Linked DNA regions of Reyranella humidisoli. The protein of the gene in region 2 interacts with the protein of the main gene of each other region in a pairwise test. Links are inferred from orthologs where the notes say so. Each region holds a gene or a part of one and is shown on either strand. Other genes may lie near its edges.

Region 1 (4,796 bases), on a different replicon or contig from region 2:
GTCGCTTCCGCCTCGAAGGCCCGGCCCATGATTTCCCCGGTGTCGCCATGCAGGCCGGTCGGCACGTCCACCGCGACGACGGGCAGCCGCCGATCGGTCACCAGGTCGATGGCCGCGGCGATTTCACCGTCGAGCGGTCGGCTGAGTCCGGCGCCGAAAATGGCGTCGACGACCAGCGGCGCATCGTCGAGCCGGGCGCTCGACCAGGCGTCGATCGCGCCCTGCCACGTGCCGGCGGCCCAAGCCGCATCTCCCCTGAGCGACTCTCTCTGCCCGAAGAGAACGAGGCGCACGGGCCAGCCTGCCGCCCGCAGGTGACGCGCGGCGACAAACCCGTCGCCACCGTTGTTGCCCGGTCCGCAGAGAACGAGGACGGGACGGCGCGCATGACGCTGCATGGCCGCGACGGCCACCGCCCTTCCCGCCCTTTCCATGAGCTCGCGCCCCGGCACACCGCTTTGGACGGCGAAGGCATCGGCCCGCGCCATCTGTGCGCAGGTCAGGAGAGCGAGTTCGTCCCGGGGAAGAAGGTCGCGAAAGTCAGGCATGGGAGACTTGCAACGTGGGCGATTGGGGCGGCCGACCGGATTTGAACCGGCGACATCCAGAATCACAATCTGGCGCTCTAACCAACTGAGCTACGGCCGCCATCGTGGATCGCTCCCGACGAAGCGGCGCCTTCCTACGCTCCGGCGGCGAGAGCGTCAAGAAACAGGCGGCGTTTCCGGCAGCAGCCGGTCGATGGCCCGGATCCAGACGTCGCAGGCCTCCTCGAAAGACATCGCAAAATGCCCGCGCAGGCGCGCCCAGCTTTCGAAATCGACCAAGGCCTCGAGCGCGAGCACGGTCTGGCGCCGCTCCCGTTCCTTCAGGGTCGAGAGCTCCGGCGCATAGACTTCCTCGAGCCGTCGGATGACCAGCTCGCGGATCAGCCGGATCCGGTTCTTGAGATCGGGCGAATCGCCCTGGTTGGCGTTGAGGGCACGCCACAGCGGCAGCCACTCGTCGCACACCCGGCCCCGCGTCTGGACGTGCAGGCGCACCCTGGACTCGCGGTTTCCGACCATCCGCTCGCTGGCAACCTGAGCCGAGACGCGCATCATGGCATCGTCGGTCACCGCGACGCGCAGGGCATGAAGGTCGGGGAACCGTTCGAAAATCGATCGCACCGAGTAGCCGGCGCGCTGGGCAATCGCCACGGCGGTGGGAATCTGCGGGCTTTCGCGCAAGAGCGACAGATAGGCTTCGATGATCAACTGGCGGGTTCGCGCACTGCGCAGCCGGCGGCCGTCGGCACGCTCCTGCCCGGAGGGTGCGGCGGCCTCGGCCCCGCCCCGCGCCGTCACGCCACCGCGCATGGGTCCTTCGGCAATAGCCGTCCAATGGTCTGGATCCATACGAGACAGGCCTCATCGAAGGACAGTCCAAAGAACTCGCGCATGCGCGCCCAGCTCTCGACGTCGGTCAGCGCCTCGAGTGCAATCAGCATCTGCTGCTGCTCCTCCAACGGCAGCAAGGCAAGTTCCGGTGCGAACATCATCTCCATCCGCGACGTTACGCGGTCGCGGGCCATCCGTATGCGTGCCTTGATTTCAGGCGAATCGCCCTGGTTGACGATCAACGAGCGCCAAAGGGGCAGCCATTGCTCGCATGTTGCCCCTCGCGTCCGCACATGGAAGGCAATCCGGGTCGTGCGGTCGCCGTCGGCGCCCCGCGGTGGCCCCAGGGCGGAGATCTGCGCCAGCGAATAATCGATCGCGGCCACCTGGAGGGCGCGGATGTCTGGAAATCGCTCGAAGATCGAGCGGACGGAATAGCCGGCTCGTTCGGCGATCTCGGCGGCCGTCGGCACCCGCGGCGACATTTCCTCGGCCAGCGCGATATAGGCTTCGATGATGAGTTGCTTGGTGCGCTCGCTGCGCAGGCGGCGACCGTCGATCTTGGCAGACTTCATCGTGGACATTGCAGACAAGGTTCAGCCCGTTCCGGAATTGGTGTCTGGGGGAGTCGATGGCAGCATCCGGTCGATCGCACGGATCCACACGGCACAACTCTCGGCGTACGAAAGACCGTAAGTGTCGCGCATGCGGGCCCAGCTCTCGATGTCGGTCATCGCTTCCAGGGCGATGAGAAGGTTGCGTTGTTCCAAGTCCGTCAGGACCGACAGTTCACGCCCGTACATCAGACGCATGCGGTCGATCGTGCGTTCCCGGGCGACCTTGATTCGCACCGTGAGCGCATCGTTCTCGTCGAAATTGTAGGTGAGCGCTCTCCAAAGTGCGACACCGCGTTCGCATGTGCCGGCGCGGGTCTCCACCTGCGACCTGATGCGGGTTGCGCGATCGCCATCGACGTCACGGGCCGGCGCCAGGGCCGCCGCATGAGCGAGCCCGTAATCGGCCGCCGCCACGCGCAGCGTATGCAGATCGGGAAACCGCTCGAAAACCGATCGGACGGAATAGCCTGCGCGCGCCGCGATCTCCTGCGCTGTCGGCATGGGTGTCGATGGATTTTCGCGAATCAGCGCCAGATAGGCCTCGATGATGAGCTGCCTGGTACGCTCGCTCCGCAGGCGACGCCCATCGATACGGACAGGCTTGGGCGTGCCCGATCCGAAGGATGTGCCCTCGGACGGGCTCATCGCGGCTGGAAACCCGACTCGGCCAACATGCCGATCAAGCAGGCGGGGACATATTCAAGCATGTAAAATGCGAAAACTCTGTGACATCGACACACTCTTGCCGAGCAAAAGCGAACCAATTGCAGATTAGGGTTCCTGCAATGCAAATACTAGGGGGTTAACTGCAAAAATGTGCCCTCAAACGCTCGATCGCACTGTCGAGCGTGCTGTCGTCCTTGCAGAAACAGAACCGGGCGAAGTAGCGCGGCGCTTCATCGGATTGATAGAAGGCGCTCACCGGCACGGCGGTCACGCCGGCTTTAACGGTGATGTGGCGGCAGAAATCCTCGTCGGTCCCGTTGAAGCCCAGCGGCCTGAAGTCGGTGGTGACGAAGTACGTCCCGTGCGCGGGCAGCACGTCGAACCCGATCTCCGCGAGGGCGGTGGCCAGCCGGTCGCGTTTGCGCTGCATGTCGGCGGCCAGGGTGGCGAAATAGCCGTCGTTCAGGCGCAAGCCCGTCGCCGCACCCCATTGCAGATTGGGCGGCGTGGTGAAGGTCATGAACTGATGGGTCTTGGCGATCGGTTTCATCAGTTCCGGCGCCGCCGTGATGTAGCCCACCTTCCAGCCTGTCAGGCTGAAGCTTTTGCCGGCTGAGCCGATGCGTACCGTGCGATCGCGCATGCCCGGCAGCGTCATCAGCGAGATGTGGCGCCGGTCGTCGAAGATGATGTGCTCGTAAACCTCGTCGCAGATCGCATAGACGTCGTGCTTCAGGCAGAGCCCGGCGATGAAGGACAGTTCCTCCTCGTCGAAGACCTTCGAGCAGGGATTCATTGGCGTGTTGAACAGGATCAGCTTGGTCTTCGGCCCGAAGGCGGCGGCCAGTTCCTCCCGGGGCAGCCGCCAGTGTGGCGGCTCCAGCCGCACCAGCTTCGGCACGCCCCCTGCCCGTCGCACCATGGGCAGGTAGGAATCGTAGAGCGGTTCGATGAGTACGACCTCGTCGCCCGGCTCGATCAGGCCGAACAGGCAGTCGCCGAGCGCCTCGGTCGCGCCCGACGTGACCAGGACTTCGGTCTGCCAGTCGATGTCGAGCCCCTGGAACCGCTTCGCATGATCCGCAACGGCCTGGCGCAATTCGGGAATGCCCATCATGGGCGGGTACTGGTTGTGCCCGGTCAGCAGGTACTCCGCCGCCGCCGCCCGCACCTCCTCGGGTCCCTTGTCGTCGGGGAAGCCCTGGCCGAGGTTGACGGACTTGTGCTCGCGCGCGAGCGCCGACATGACTTCAAATACCGTGGTCCCGAGTGCGGACATGGTCGAGTTTGCGGGTTTCATTGGGGATTCTCTGCTGCCTTCCAATTGACCAATTTTCTGCCGATAAATTGGGCGTTTCGCCTTCTAAACAGACAGACTGTCGCCGGATTTCCCGCATCGGCCTGTGGAAAATCTTGGCATGGTTTATGCTTCCTCGTGTGGCATACGGGCTATCCCGACCGGGAGGGCCCGGTGCCTGCGTGCGGAGTGTCTTTAGCCACATGAAGAAGATCGAAGCGATCATCAAGCCCTTCAAGCTCGATGAGGTGAAGGACGCCCTCAATCAGATCGGCCTCAAGGGCATCACGGTTCTCGAAGCCAAGGGCTTCGGCCGGCAGAAAGGCCATACCGAACTGTATCGCGGCGCCGAGTATGTCGTCGACTTCCTGCCGAAGGTGAAGCTCGAGCTCGTCATCGAGGACGAGATGGTCGAGAAGGCCGTCGAGGCGATCCGCAGTTCGGCGCATACCGGTCGCATCGGCGACGGCAAGATTTTCGTGTCGAGCATCGACGACGCGATCCGAATTCGTACTGGTGAGCGTGGTGACGCCGCCGTATGAGGACCCGGCCTTTGGGGGCTGAAGCAGTAAACCACAAGTAGAGGGACGACCGACAATGGATGCCAAACAGGTTCTGGCGATGATCAAGGAAAAGGACGTCAAGTTCGTTGACTTCCGCTTCACCGATCCTCGCGGCAAGTGGCAGCACACGGCCCGCATGGCGTCCGCCACCGACGAAGGTACCTTCGAGGACGGCGTGATGTTCGACGGTTCCTCGATCGCCGGCTGGAAGGCCATCAACGAGTCCGACATGATCCTGATGCCGGATCCGTCGACCGCCGTGCTCGACCCCTTC
Region 2 (8,514 bases):
CCTGGCGGCGTCACGTTCCAGTGGCGGCGCAGCTCGTCGAGATCGTGCTCGACCCAGTCCCAGACGCTCCACTGCGGATCGAAGATATCGGCCGTCATCTCCGCGCCACGGGCCCAGGCGTGCCAGAACTCGTCGGGATCGAGGCCGCCTTTGCCCGCGTGACCCACGTCGTTCATCTGCTCGCCGAAGTGAAAGAAGAAGATCACCGGCAGGATGTGGCCGCTCATCGGATTGATCGGATGCATGCCGGCCGTGAAGGTCGACACCAGTAGTTCGCCGCGGGCGCTGGTGTCGTAGCCCGAGATCACGTGGGTGGAATCGTGCGCCGTGCCGAAGGCGGCGTTCAGCGCCATCGGATCGCCGGGGAAGGGATAGCCGTTCGCCTTGTCGAAGTCCCACAGCGCCTTGCCGAACGTGTTCTGTGGCAGCCCGCCCAGCGCCTCGTAGCGCGCGACCAGGTCGGGATCGGCATTGGCGCCTTCGTAGGGCCGGATCCAGACGTTGGGATCGAGACCCTCCGAGGGGCGGCTGAGCACGCTGTCGAAGTTCTTGCGCCACATGTCGGCGGTGGCCCAGGCGAGATGGCCGGAGGCCGCCTCGACGAGATCGGTGAGATAGTCGGCCTCGATGTCGAGGGCGCGGGAATATTCCAGCACACGCTTCAGCTTGCCGTGGTCGAGCGAGCCGTCGACCATCGCCATGATGGCGAGGTACTTCACCGCCTCCTCGGCGAGCGTGCGATCCTTCAGGACCTCGACGAGATCGGCCGGTTCGGAAGCGGGCAGCGTGCCGAGATCGACCAGCCCGTGGCGGCGCAGGAGATAGTGCGCGGCCGCCCGGATGCTCGCCGTGTCGGCGTAGGTGATCGTGCGCCCGCCGGCCAGCGCCACCTGGCGCATGGCGCCCAGGATGGCGTCGCTTTCGCGAGAGCCGACGGCACGCACGGACGTTAGCGCAGCGGCTCGAGGATGCTTACATAGTTGGCGACCGCCGCGCCGCCCATGTTGAACACGCCGCCGAGCTTCGCCTTCGGCAGTTGCAGCCCTTCCGGCGCGGTGCCGGCGAGCTGCATCGCGGCCATCACGTGCATCGAGACGCCGGTGGCGCCGACCGGATGGCCCTTGGCCTTGAGGCCGCCGGAGACGTTGACCGGCAGCTTGCCGTCGCGCTCGACCCAGCCTTCGAGGATGGCGCGCTCGCCTTCGCCCGGCGCGGTGAGGCCCATCGCCTCGTATTCGATCAGTTCGGCCGAGGTGAAGCAGTCGTGGCTCTCGACGAAGGAGAGGTCGAGCAGGTCGAGATGCGCCGACTTCAGCGCCTGCTGCCAGGCGAGCTGCGGGCCCTCGAACTTGATGATGTCGCGCTTGCTCATCGGCAGGAAGTCGTTGACGTGCTCGGCCGCGCGGAAGGCGATCGCCTGCTTCATGCCCAGCGCCGTGCCGACGTCCGTCAGGATCACCGCCGCCGCTCCGTCGGTGACGGGCGAGCAGTCGGTGCGTTTCAGCGGGCCAGCGACGAACGGGTTCTTGTCGGACGGCGTGCGGCAGAAATCGTAGGCGAATTCCTTCTGGAAGTGCGCGTACGGGTTCTTGGCGCCGTTCTTGTGCGCCTTGACCGCGATCCGGGCGAGCGCATCGGACTTGTCGCCGTAGCGCTGGAAGTAGGCCGAGGTGATCTTGCCGAAGATGCCGGCGAAGCCCGCCTCGATGTTGGCTTCCTCCGCGACGTAGGAGGCCTTGATCAGCACCTCGCCGGCCTGCGTCGAGTTGAGCTCGGTCATCTTCTCGACGCCGACGACCAGCACGAAGCGTGCCTTGCCGGCGGCCAGCGTATTGAGGCCCATGTGGATCGCCGCCGAGCCGGTGGCGCAGGCATTCTCGACCCTGGTCGAGGGCTTGAAGCGCAGGTCGGGATGGGCCTGCAGCGGCAGCGAGGAGTGGAACTCCTGGCGCACGAAGCCGCCGTTCATGTTGCCGACATAGATGACGTCGACGTCCCTGGGCTCGATGCCGGCGTGGGCGATCGCCTCGGACGCCGCCTTGACGATCAGCGACTCGCTGGTCTCGCCATCGAGCTTGCCGAATTTGCCGTGGGACCAACCGACGATGCACGCGGTCATGGAACTCTCCTTGGTTCGTGGCGGCGACCCTAGACGCGGCCGTGCGGCGGGTCGAGGGCGCCATTCTGTGCATATACACTTATATCGCAGGCTGCCCGGCGCAAGAGCCTTGGCGCGGCCTGCCCGACGCCCAAATTCCGCCGCGCGGCGGGTATTGACTGGCTGCTTCAACGGGAGCCTCACTGGCACATGGCCGATACCTCTCAGACGCAAGAGCCTTCGACGCCGCGCTGGCCCTGGATTCTGGGTGGCCTGGTGGGGGGATTCTTCCTGCTCGCCGCCGGCCTCGGACTGGGCTGGTACCTCTTCTACCGCCCGATCGTGAACGTGGCCGTCCAGCTTCCCGCACCGCTGGCGCCGCCGGCACCGGCCGGTCCAGATGCAGCCCAGGTGAAGGCGCTGGAAGAGCAGATCGAGAAGCAGAAGGCCGCGAACAAGCAGATCGAGGACCAGATCGCGACGCTCAAGGATCGCCTGCGCGCCGACGTCTGTACGGCCAAGGACCCCGCCGGCAAGACGCCGCCCGCATCGACACCCGCGCCGCCCGGTCAGAAGACCTGAATTGAAGACCTAAACGTAACAAAAGAATCGTTGCTCTATACAAGAGCTGGCGCCACTCTGCCCTGACAGTGCAATAGGTTGGGCGGGGAAGCGTGAGGCTGGCTGTTAATCGATGGCAAGGCGCGGCATTGACGGCCGTCTTGGCCGTTCTGACGAGCGCCTGCGACCTCCGACGGGCTCCGGTACTGGACCCGAAGGGCCCGATCGCCCTCGCCGAGCGCGATCTGCTGTTCGACGCATTCTACGTGATGATGCTGGTGATTGTTCCGATCATCATCCTCACCCTGTGGTTCGCCTGGAAATACCGCGCCACCAACACCGAGGCCAAGTACACGCCGACCTGGGCCAATTCGGTCAAGCTCGACGCCATCACCTGGCTGATCCCGACCGTCATCGTGATCGCCGTCGCGGTGCTGCTGTGGCGCAGCACCCATCGCCTCGATCCTTACCGCCCGCTGGAATCCAAGGAGCCGCCGTTCGACGTCCAGGTCGTGGCCCAGGACTGGAAGTGGCTGTTCATCTATCCGGAGCAGGGCATCGCCGTGGTGAACCAGCTCGCCTTCCCGGCGGGCCGGCCGGTCAGCCTGCGCATCACCTCCGACACGGTGATGAACTCCTTCTACGTGCCGCAGCTCGCCGGGCAGATCTACGCCATGGCCGGCATGCAGACCCGTCTGCAGATGCTGGCGGACCAGCCCGGCAAGTTCGTCGGCCGCAACAGCCAGTACAGCGGCGGCGGCTACTCCGACCAGCATTTCGAGGTCCTGGCCATGACGCCGGCCGACTTCGAAGCCTGGGTGGCAAGGGCCAAGCAGAGCGGCGCGGCGCTCGATGCCAACGCCTACACGGCGCTGGCCGCGAAGAGCCGCGCCAACCCCATCACCTATTACTCGACGGTCGAGCCCAAGCTGTTCGACTCGATCATCGACAAGTTCAGGCACAGCGGCCATGCGCACGATGCGCCGGCGCGGAGATAGCGGATGTTCGGCAAACTGACGATCGAGGCCCTGCCGTTCTACAGCCCGATCGCCGCGGGCGGCGCCGCCGTCACCGTCGGCGGCGCGCTGCTTGTCGCCGTCGTGCTGACCTACCTGAAGGCCTGGAAGTATCTCTGGACCGACTGGCTGACCAGCGTCGACCACAAGCGAATCGGCGTCATGTACATCGTGCTGGCGCTGATCATGCTGCTGCGTGGCTTCGTCGATGCCCTGATGATGCGCGCCCAGCAGGCGATGGCGCTGAACAGCGGCGGCTACCTGCCGCCCGAGCATTTCGACCAGATCTTCAGCTCGCACGGCACCATCATGATCTTCTTCATGGCGATGCCGTTCATGACGGGACTGATCAACGTCATCGTGCCGCTGCAGATCGGCACGCGCGACGTGGCCTTCCCGTGGCTGAACGCCGTCAGCCTGTGGCTGAGCGCAGCGGGAGCGGCGCTGGTCATGGTCTCGCTGGTCATCGGCAAGTTCTCGACCGCGGGCTGGACCGGCTATCCGCCTTATTCGGGCATCGAGTACAATCCCGGCGTCGGCGTCGACTACTGGATCTGGGCGATCCTCATATCGGGCGTCGGCTCGACCATGTCGGGCATCAACTTCATCGTGACGATCCTGAAGCGTCGCGCGCCGGGCATGACCCTGATGCGCATGACTCCCTTCGTCTGGACCGCGCTCGTCGCCTCGGTCCTGATGGCCTTCGCCTTCCCGGCCATTACCGTGGCCTGCGGTCTCCTCGCCCTCGACCGCCTCGCCGGCATGCACTTCTTCACGAATGCGCATGGCGGCAACATGATGAACTACGTCAACCTGTTCTGGATCTGGGGCCATCCGGAAGTCTACATCCTGATCCTGCCGGCCTTCGGCATCTTCTCCGAGGTCGTGTCGACCTTCTCGCGCAAGCGCCTGTTCGGCTACGAATCGCTGGTCTATGCGACGGCGGCGATCGGCATCCTTTCCTTCACCGTCTGGCTGCACCATTTCTTCACCATGGGCTCCAGCGCCGGCGTCAACGCCTTCTTCGGCGTCATGACCATGATCATCGCCGTGCCGACCGGCGTGAAGGTGTTCAACTGGCTGCTCACCATGTATCGCGGCCGCATCGAGTTCCATCCATCGATGATGTGGAGCATCGGTTTCATCGTGACGTTCGTGATCGGCGGCATGACGGGCGTGCTGCTGGCCATCCCGCCGGCCGACTTCCTGATGCACAACACGACCTTCCTGGTCGCGCACTTCCACAACATGATCATCCCGGGCGTGCTGTTCGGCTATCTCGCCGGCTACATGTACTGGTTCCCCAAGGCCTTCGGCTTCGCCTTCAACCGCGGCTGGGGCATCGGCGCCTTCTGGTGCTGGATCATCGGCTTCTATCTCGCCTTCATGCCGCTCTACCTGCTCGGCCTGAAGGGCATGCCGCGCCGCATGGAGACCTACAACGATCCGACCTGGCAGCCCTACCTGCTGGTGGCGGCGTCCGGCGCTCTGGTCGTGCTGTGCGGCATCGGCTGCATGGTGATGCAGCTCTACGCCTCGCTCCGCGACCGCAACAAGACGCGCGACCTGACGGGTGATCCGTTCAATGGCCGCACGCTCGAATGGTCGACCTCCTCGCCGCCGCCGCCGTACAATTTCGCGGTGATCCCGACGGTGGGCGATCGCGAGGCCTTCCTCGAGATGAAGGAGAAGGGCGTCGCCTACCAGCGGCCGGCCCGCTACGAGGCGATCCGCATCCCGTCGAACACGCCGATCGGCGTGATCGTAGGCGCCTTCGGCTTCGTGCTGGGCTTCGCCATGGTCTGGCACATCTGGTGGCTGGTGCTGGCGTCCGGTGCGGTCGTGTTCGCGGCCGTGATCGTGCGCTCGTCCAATGACGACCAGGAGTTCACGATGTCGGCCGCCGAGGTGAAGGCGATCGAGGACGAACGGTTCCGACTCATGGGGAGCCGGTCATGAGCGTCGCCCACATGAGTGAACACGAGCGCGAGGAAATCGAGACCCACGAGCAGCGGGCGCTCGGCTTCTGGCTCTACCTGATGGGCGATGCCGTAATCTTCGCCCTGCTGTTCGCGACCTACGCCATCATGATCCCCGGCACGGCCGGCGGTCCGACGGGCAAGCAGATCTTCGACCTGGACAATGCCGCGATCGAGACAGTGCTGCTGCTGGTCTCCAGCATGACTTTCGGCTTCGCCAGCCTTCAGGTGAAAGCGGGCAATCGCGGCGCGGTTCTGGCGTGGCTCGCCATCACCTTCGTGCTGGGCGCGGCCTTCGTCTTCCTTGAGGTGCGGGAGTTCGCCGGCCTGATCGCCCAGGGCGCGGGTCCCGACCGCAGCGGCTTCCTCTCGGCGTTCTTCACGCTGGTCGGCACGCACGGCGTCCACGTCACCATGGGCCTGCTCTGGATCGTGATCCTCGGTGCCCAGGTCGCGATGAAGGGCCTCACCATGCCGGTCGCCTCGCGGCTGCAGCGGCTCGGACTCTTCTGGCATTTCCTCGATATCGCCTGGGTCGGCATCTTCTCCATCGTCTATCTGCCGGGGCTGCTGTGATGGAACGTCCTCCGGAAACCACGCACGGCCTTCGCTCCTACCTGATCGGCTTCGTGCTGGCGGTCGTGCTGAGCGCCATCCCGTTCTGGCTGGTCTACACGCACGCCCTGCCGCCGCAGCGCACGCTGCTGGTCATCGGCATCGCCGCGGTGCTGCAGGTGCTGGTCCATCTGCGCTTCTTCCTGCACATCAACTTCACGACCACGCCGCGCGAGAACGTGCTCGCGCTGGTCTTCACCGCGCTGCTGCTCTTCATCATGGTGGGCGGCAGCTTCTGGATCATGTTCGACCTGCACGCCCGCATGGCGCTCTAGCCGGCGACTCCCTCGATGGCACAAGCCAAGTCGAAGATGACGCCGCTCCTTCGCTGGGAGTGGATGGTCGGCCTATCGCCTGTCGTGGCGACGATCCTCGTCTATCTCGCGCTCACGAACCTGTCGCTGGAAGGCCCGGCGGTCGGCTTCACCGCGGGCTTCCTCGATGGCTTGTGCGCCGCCGGGCTGCCGGCCTTCTGGTGTCGTGTTTCGAAGCCCGTGACCCTGCTGACGGCCGTGCAGTTCCTGGCCTTCCTCTGGTTCATTTTGGCCTCGGCCTACATGTTCTGGCGGGTGCGGTTCGCGCCCTCCTATCGAAAGCCCCCGGCCTATAGTCCCGGTTCGGCCTCTTTGTTCGAGATGGCGAGCTGGGGCGGCATCTGGCTGTTCATGCTGATCGGCGGCCAGATCTTCCCCTATCGCGGCGTGCCGCTCGCCGAGCCCAGCCTGCTGTTCGCGATGCTGGGCCTCAGCCTCGCCCTCCTGTCGCTGCGCATGCTGGCGGTCGCGCTGCGGTTCCGTACCTAGCGGGCAAGTCGACCGGCTCGATCCGGCCGCTCCTGAAATTCCTATGAACTTCCTATGCCGGCCGCGACGTCGCCGGCTCGAATTCCTATGCCTAGCGGTCCTTCTATGTCGGCGAAGGAGATTGCCGTGCTCGACATCCTGTTCTTCGGCGGCGGCCTGGTGCTGTTCTGCCTGCTGATCGCCTACGAACGCCTGTGCCACAGGCTGTGAGGCGACCATGAGCTTCGATTACGCGCTCGGCGGCGCGCTCGCCGCCCTTCTGCTCGTCTATCTCACGGTCGCGCTGGCGCGGCCCGAGAAGTTCTGAGGATCCCATGACCATCAACGGCTGGGCGCAGATCGCCCTTTTCTGCGGCCTCGTGCTGCTGCTCACGCGCCCGCTGGGCGGCTATCTCGACAACGTCATGGCCGGACGACGCACCCTGTTGTCTCCGGTACTGCGGCCAGTCGAGCGCGGCTTCTATCGCCTCGCCGGCATCGATCCGGCGGAAGAGCAGAGCTGGTGGGTCTATGCCCGCGCCATGATTGTCTTCCACATCGTGGGCTTCGCCTTCCTCTATCTGCTGCTGCGCCTGCAGGACCTGCTGCCGCTCAATCCGCAGGGCATGTCCGCCGTGGCGCCCGACCTCGCGGGCAACACCGCCGTGAGCTTCCTGACCAACACCAACTGGCAGAACTACGGCGGCGAATCGACGATGAGCTATCTCTCGCAAATGGCCGGTCTCACCGTTCAGAACTTTCTGAGCGCCGCGACCGGCATTGCGCTCGCCGTGGCGCTGGTCCGCGGCTTTGCGCGCGCCGAGTCGAAGGGCATCGGCAACTTCTGGGTCGACATGGTGCGCGCCACGCTCTACGTGCTGCTGCCGTTCTGCGTGCTGTTGACCATCTTTTACGTCTGGCAGGGCGTGCCGCAGAACCTGTCGTCCTATGTCGAGGCCACGACCGTCGAGGGCGCCAGGCAGACCATCGCCCAGGGTCCGGTCGCCTCGCAGCTCGCGATCAAGATGCTGGGCACCAACGGCGGCGGCTTCTTCAATGCCAACTCCGCGCACCCTTACGAAAATCCCACCGCGTTCTCGAACCTTGTCCAGATCCTGTCGATCTTCGCGATCGGTGCCGCGCTCACCAACGTGTTCGGCCGCGCCGTCGGCGACGAGCGCCAGGGCTGGGCGATCCTGGCCGCCATGGGCGTGCTGTTCCTGGCCGGTGTCGTCGTCTGCTACTGGGCCGAGGCCGGCGGCAATCCCCTGCTGGGTGCGCTCGGCGTCGATAATGCGGCGGGCAACATGGAGGGCAAGGAAGTCCGCTTCGGCATCACGCTGTCGACCCTGTTCGCCGTGATCACCACGGCCGCCTCGTGCGGCGCGGTCAATGCCATGCTCGACAGCTTCATGCCCCTCGGCGGCATGGTCCCGCTGCTCAACATCCTGCTGGGCGAGATC

What was found.
Region 1: the proteins of cyoB (region 2) and KQ910_RS25620 interact in binary tests that used the Escherichia coli proteins (3 or more experiments, as listed by UniProt). The link is inferred for Reyranella humidisoli from one-to-one orthologs.

The regions. Positions count from the first base shown.
Region 1 is NZ_JAHOPB010000003.1:445,522-450,317, forward strand. What follows is about bases 1,881-4,796. They hold KQ910_RS25620 (aminotransferase), read right to left. Parts: upstream 3,963-4,796; coding sequence 2,799-3,962; downstream 1,881-2,798. Other genes in these bases: KQ910_RS25610 (TetR/AcrR family transcriptional regulator), read right to left, coding at 1,881-1,963; KQ910_RS25615 (TetR/AcrR family transcriptional regulator), read right to left, coding at 1,976-2,641; KQ910_RS25625 (P-II family nitrogen regulator), read left to right, coding at 4,163-4,501; glnA (type I glutamate--ammonia ligase), read left to right, coding at 4,557-4,796. Also shown: KQ910_RS25595 (NAD(P)H-hydrate dehydratase), read right to left, coding at 1-548; KQ910_RS25605 (TetR/AcrR family transcriptional regulator), read right to left, coding at 705-1,358; more of KQ910_RS25610, read right to left, coding at 1,343-1,880. UniProt on the Escherichia coli protein: Shows aminotransferase activity with methionine and histidine as substrates, and to a lesser extent also with phenylalanine.
Region 2 is NZ_JAHOPB010000001.1:601,334-609,847, reverse strand. What follows is about bases 3,232-6,147. They hold cyoB (cytochrome o ubiquinol oxidase subunit I), read left to right. Parts: upstream 3,232-3,660; coding sequence 3,661-5,634; downstream 5,635-6,147. Other genes in these bases: cyoC (cytochrome o ubiquinol oxidase subunit III), read left to right, coding at 5,631-6,147; cyoA (ubiquinol oxidase subunit II), read left to right, coding at 3,232-3,657. In the rest of the region: KQ910_RS02995 (hypothetical protein), read right to left, coding at 1-944; KQ910_RS02990 (acetyl-CoA acetyltransferase), read right to left, coding at 950-2,119; KQ910_RS02985 (hypothetical protein), read left to right, coding at 2,309-2,680; more of cyoA, read left to right, coding at 2,821-3,231; more of cyoC, read left to right, coding at 6,148-6,230; cyoD (cytochrome o ubiquinol oxidase subunit IV), read left to right, coding at 6,230-6,544; KQ910_RS02960 (hypothetical protein), read left to right, coding at 6,560-7,072; kdpF (K(+)-transporting ATPase subunit F), read left to right, coding at 7,290-7,379; potassium-transporting ATPase subunit KdpA, read left to right, coding at 7,387-8,514. UniProt on the Escherichia coli protein: Cytochrome bo(3) ubiquinol oxidase is the terminal enzyme in the aerobic respiratory chain of E.coli that predominates when cells are grown at high aeration.